2 linked regions of the Saccharophagus degradans 2-40 genome follow. The protein of the gene in region 1 interacts with the protein of each later gene in a pairwise test. Links are inferred from orthologs where the notes say so. Each region holds a gene or a part of one and is shown in the gene's direction. Other genes may lie near its edges.

The links.
Region 2: the proteins of SDE_RS16605 (region 1) and grxD interact in binary tests that used the Escherichia coli proteins (3 or more experiments, as listed by UniProt). The link is inferred for Saccharophagus degradans 2-40 from one-to-one orthologs.

What each region holds. Positions count from the first base shown.
Region 1 is NC_007912.1:4,046,675-4,049,629, reverse strand. What follows is about bases 57-2,935. They hold SDE_RS16605 (BolA family protein), read left to right. Parts: upstream 57-1,314; coding sequence 1,315-1,557; downstream 1,558-2,935. Other genes in these bases: hisG (ATP phosphoribosyltransferase), read left to right, coding at 2,902-2,935; murA (UDP-N-acetylglucosamine 1-carboxyvinyltransferase), read left to right, coding at 1,611-2,873; SDE_RS16610 (MlaC/ttg2D family ABC transporter substrate-binding protein), read left to right, coding at 521-1,132; SDE_RS16615 (calcium/sodium antiporter), read right to left, coding at 57-139. In the rest of the region: more of SDE_RS16615, read right to left, coding at 1-56; more of hisG, read left to right, coding at 2,936-2,955. UniProt on the Escherichia coli protein: Involved in cell resistance against acid stress.
Region 2 is NC_007912.1:3,082,545-3,085,374, reverse strand. What follows is about bases 1-2,754. They hold grxD (Grx4 family monothiol glutaredoxin), read left to right. Parts: upstream 1-1,088; coding sequence 1,089-1,421; downstream 1,422-2,754. Other genes in these bases: SDE_RS12755 (hypothetical protein), read left to right, coding at 1,654-2,754; SDE_RS12765 (hypothetical protein), read left to right, coding at 695-940; SDE_RS12770 (aspartate aminotransferase family protein), read right to left, coding at 1-438. In the rest of the region: more of SDE_RS12755, read left to right, coding at 2,755-2,830. UniProt on the Escherichia coli protein: Monothiol glutaredoxin involved in the biogenesis of iron-sulfur clusters.

The sequences.
Region 1 (2,955 bases):
TTACCAAAGGTGCTACGCCAAATGATTTTGCTATAGCGGCGCTGCCTGCAACGAAGCGGTCAGCGCTCCAAACTAAACCACCAAAACCTATAAGTACGGCTATTGCGGCGAGGGCAATGGGCGGGATGGTATCTAGCATGGAATGGAAGGCTCCTAAAGCAAATGGGTTGTGGTTGAGTTCACTTTTTGTTGTGGCTGCAATGAACTCTAAGGCTTGTTATTGCGTCTATTTAATTGACTAACGAACTCATAACGACATTACAGCAATTTGGAGGCTAGTCATTAGGATTGCGATAGACGAGGAGGTTTTATTTTTACCGCCCCTGCGCAAGGAAAATGAAGGTGGCAATCTTATAGTTCTGAGCGGCTATTGTCAGCTCCTGTTCACAAAAGATCGGTTAATCTGCAAAAAAACTTGGTATGCGCTTGTTGCTCCGTGTGTTCGGCGTGATAATGCGCGTTAATTTTATACCCAAAAGAATTGGGTGAGAGTAATAAACCATCGCTAAGGAGAAAAACTGTGAAGGTTCAAAAAATCTGGAGTGTAATTGGCGTCCTAATGCTGGCATTTGCCTCATTGAATGTATCTGCACAGGCAAGTGTTGCTTCACCGCATCAGGTTGTTGAAAAAGTAACGACGGATTTATTGGCCGAAGTGAAAAAAAGCGCAGAGTTGCTTAAATCCGATCCCGATCAGTATTTTGCCGATATCGAAAAAATTCTAGAGGTTGTGGTGGATTTTGAGTTTATTGCTAAAAACGTCATGGGCGTTTACTGGCAAAAAGCGACACCTGCCCAACAAGCTCAGTTTGTTAAGGTGTTTAAGCGCGGCATGGTAAAAACTTACGCCAAAGGCATGGCAAATTATGCCGACTTGAAAATTGAAGTATTGCCCGCAGAGGGCGAGGTTGCTGAATACGGCAAAGTAACAGTAATGCAAAAGGTGACCGCTGCCGATGGTATTAACCGAGTGGCGTATACTATGGGGCGTCGCAATGAGCCTAACGCCAAGTGGCAGTTGATCAACGTAGTATTAGATGGCGTGAACTTAGGGTTAACCTTCCGCAGTCAGTTTGCCCAGTTGGTTAAAGAGCACGAAGGCAACCTAGATGCCTCTATCGCTGCTTGGTAATTAAGTCTAAAAGCTTGTTTTCTTAGGGGGAGCGACCTGTTCCCCCTACTAGTCCTCGCCTATCTCAGTCTTTTTTATTAAACTGTCGCCCTAAATTTTTGGGGTGAAGTGTTGTCTATAGCGTTTAGTTATTATCTAGACCCGTATCCAGACCAAAACTCCCGTGTTTAAAAGGCAAGTAAATGAACCAAGATGACATTAAAGCTCTTATCGAGTCCAGTATTCCAGAAAGCCAAGTCCAAGCGCAAATAGACGGTAGTCACGTGCATTTGGTGGTGGTTAGCCCGGCTTTTGAGGGCTTAATGCCAGTTAAAAAGCAGCAGTTGGTCTACGCCTGCCTGCAAGACTCTATAGCCAGTGGCGCCATACATGCGGTGCATATGCAAACCTTCACACCAGCCCAGTGGGCCGAAAAACAAGCATAGCTCGGTGTAATTAAGCTGTTCCTTTCACGAAAGATAACCCCGGTTATAGCTTCATGGATAAATTAATAATTGAAGGTGGCTCGCGCATCAATGGCGAGATTCGTATTTCTGGCTCGAAAAACTCGGGGTTGCCCATATTGGCGGCCACCTTGCTAGCCAGTGGGCCAATGCATATATGCAACCTTCCACATTTAAACGACATTACCACCATGCTGGCACTTTTGCGTTGCATGGGGGTTGGGGTAACCATCGACGAGAAAATGTGCGTCGAGGTAGACCCTACCAGTATTACTGAATTTGAGGCGCCCTATGAGTTGGTGCGCACCATGCGCGCGTCCATCCTCGTGTTGGGGCCAATGCTGGCACGCTTTGGCAAGGCTGATGTGTCTTTCCCAGGTGGTTGCGCCATTGGTAGCCGACCTGTGGATATTCACTTGCGTGGTCTAGAGGCCATGGGGGCCGAAATTGAAGTTGATGGTGGTTACATTCGCGCTAAAGCGCCCAATGGCTTAAAAGGCGCACGCTATTTAATGGATACCGTTACCGTGGGTGGTACCGAAAACCTATTGATGGCTGCAGTGCTGGCAGAGGGCACCACCATTTTAGAAAATGCGGCCAGAGAGCCCGAAATTGTTGATTTGGCAGAGTGCCTTATTGCAATGGGGGCAAAAATTAAAGGCGTAGGTACCGATCGCTTAGAAATTGAAGGCGTTAAAACCTTGAACGGTTGCACCTATGAAGTCATGCCAGACCGTATTGAGACCGGCACCTACTTGGTTGCAGCGGCAGCCACTGGCGGTTGGGTTAAGTTGCGCGATACGCGCGCGGATATTCTCGAAGCCGTTTTGCTTAAGCTTGAAGAGGCGGGGGCAGAAATTACTGTTGGCGAAGGCACTATCGAGCTGGCTATGCACGGCAAGCGGCCAAAGGCGGTTAGTTTTAAAACTGCGCCTTACCCTGCTTTTCCTACCGATATGCAGGCGCAGTTCACCGCAATGAATGCCATTGCTGAAGGCACTTCGTCGGTAGTAGAAACTATTTTCGAAAATCGTTTAATACAAGTACACGAACTTAATCGCATGGGCGCTAATATTCGCCTTGAAGGCAATACGGCCATTATTACTGGTGTTGAAAAGCTTAAAGCTGCACCGGTTATGGCTTCCGATTTGCGCGCGTCTGCGAGTTTGGTTATTGCGGGAATGTTGGCCGAGGGCGATACCCTTGTGGATCGCATTTACCATATCGACCGTGGTTACGAATGTATTGAAGAGAAATTGCAGGCGTTGGGTGTTCGCATTCGGCGCGTTCCTGGTTAAGTTGCCAGGCAAATTAGAGAGAGGATTTATGTCTCAGTTAACCATCGCCCTTACCAAAGGGCGTATTTTGTTAGAAACCTTA
Region 2 (2,830 bases), 960 kb from region 1 along the record:
TTTAACTTTGGGGTTGCCCGTAGCAGATAGGGTGGCCATAGTACGACCATGAAAGCTTTTGTCGCAGGTGATAATGTGAGGTGCAGTAATGCCTTTATCTTGTGCGTACTTTCGCGCAAGTTTAATAGCTGCCTCGTTAGCTTCTGCGCCAGAGTTGCTAAAAAATACTTTATCCATACCGGAAGCTTGCACCAATAGTTTGCCAAGTTCCTGCTGCGGCTCTATCAGAAATAAGTTGGAGCAATGAATAAGCGTTTTGGCTTGCTCGCTAATAGCTTGGGTTACGCTTGGGTAGTTGTAGCCAAGCCCGCATACAGCGATGCCAGATAAAGCGTCTAAATAACGGCGGCCTTCGCTATCCCAAAGATAAGGTCCATCACCCTTGGTTAACGTGGTTTTTCTTTCACCGTATGTATTCATTAGCGCCGACACCGACATTTTTATACTCCCAAAAACAAAACAGGCAGCGAAGGCTGCCTGAACAAGTGATCATTCTATAAACAAATATAGGGTTTGTAAATTTTTGTAGGCGATCATGTTCGATCAAGCCATTACATACCCTAACAATAAAGCATGCAGTGAATAAATAGAATACTCTGTGTGATAATTTATGGTCCGATATTGAATTTCTAGAGAGGGTGCACCCATTAATAGCAAAAAATCACCTATGGAGTGTGCGCTTTGTTTGCGTAAAGTGCCTTTAACCTTTCATCACCTTATTCCAAGAAAGGTGCACGGCCGTAACTTTTTTAAAAAGCATTATGCTCGAGAAGATTTAAATGCGGGTGTACATGTTTGTCGTAAATGCCATTCGGGTATTCATAAGCTATACGATGAAATGACTCTGGCTAAGCAATTTAACTCGCTGGACTTGCTCAAAAATGATGCGGCGATATCTGCGCACGTAAACTGGGTGGCGAAGCAAAAAAGCACCCTGTGAGGTTGGTGCCTTGGCTTGTTGGCGCGCAAAGGCTAGCTGACGTAGTGCATTCGGGTGGCTATCTGCTATACAATAGCGAAATACCCGAGTAAATAACTCAGATTTAAAGTAGTAATTATCACCGTTCTATAAAGAGGTTAGTGTCGTCGTGGATATTATCGAAACCATTAAGAAGCAAATTGAAGAAAACAGTATTATTTTGTACATGAAGGGCTCCCCGAACGCGCCTCAATGCGGCTTTTCCGCTAAAGCTTCGCAAGCCGTAATGGCTTGTGGTCAGCGTTTTGCGTACGTGGATATTCTATCTAACCCCGATATTCGCGCTAACTTGCCTAAGTACGCCAACTGGCCTACATTCCCACAGCTTTGGGTGAATGGGGAGCTGGTAGGGGGCTGCGATATTATTGTGCAAATGCATGAAAGCGGTGAATTGAAGCCAATTATCGACGCTGCAGCACCGAAAGAAGAAGCTAGCGAGTAATTTGTTCTTCTGTGCGGCAAGCCTTCCTTGTCGCACAGCTCCTCCTGTTTGCCCCTTTGTTCTAATATTCCCTCACTTATTTACAATCTAAATAGCTTCCCGCCCTAAGCTACAATCATTTGCTCATTGATAACTCTTATCATTTTCATTACTATTCGCCGCCTAATTACTTTGCCAGCGTAATATGGCTCGATACGCTGGTGTCAGCTTTTTATTTTAAATGGAGTAAATCATGAGAAAGTCTGCGTTAACAGCTGTTATTTCCCTGCTTGTCGCCCCCGTTTTTGCCAATGCCTCCCCAACAGTTGAAGAGCTGCATGAGCTTGTTAAAAAGCAGCAACAGGAAATAGACCTGCTGAAAAAAGAAGTAAGTGAAGCAGACGCAAAAATTGAAGCAACGGCTGACGCTGTTGAAAGTGGTTCTGGTGCTAGCAACAAAAGCGCTTCTTGGGCATCTAAAACCCAAATCGGTGGTTACGGTGAGCACCATTACAACAACTTCCAAAACGGTAATGACAAAATAGATGCACACCGCTTTGTACTATATATCGGCCACACTTTTAGCGATTCAGTGCGTTTTTTCTCTGAGTTTGAATTAGAGCACGGTCTTGTGACAGAGGATGGCCCTGGCGAAGTAGAGCTTGAGCAAGCCTTTATTGAGTGGGATTACGCACAAGGCCACAGTTTAGTTGCTGGTCAGTTTTTGGTTCCAGTAGGTATTTTGAACGAAACTCATGAGCCAGATACTTTCTACGGTGTAGAGCGCAACATTATTGAGAAAAACATCATACCTGTTACTTGGTGGGAAACTGGTGTGATGTTTACTGGTGAGTTGGCTCCTGGACTCGGGTATGACTTAGCTATTCACAGCGGGCTAGAAGTGGTGGCTGATGCCGGTAACGACAATGTAGGGCTTATCAGAAAAGGTCGTCAAAAGTCAGCCAACGCGGTTGCCAACGATTTCGCTTACACCGCACGTATTAAATACACCGCTGTGGCTGGCTTAGAGTTGGCCGCAACCTACCAATTACAAACTAATATTACTCAAGGTGTAGCTGAGGGTGATGCGTCTGCAAGTTTGCTTGAAGCGCATGCAGTCTACAGCGTTGGTGACTTTTCTGTTCGTGGTTTATACGCAGATTGGAATTTAGACGGGGAAGTATTTGACGCGAGCGGGCGCGATTCGCAAAGCGGTTGGTACATCGAGCCTTCATATAAAATCCTTGATAACCTAGGCGTATTCGTTCGTCATTCTGAGTGGGATAACGAAGCTGGCCTTGCTGGCGCGGATGCCGATGCAGCGTTTGATATAGGTGTTAATTTCTGGTTAACCGATACTGTGGTATTTAAAGCAGACTACCAAGACCAAGAATTAGATAATGGCGATGATAACAACAGCCTGAACTTGG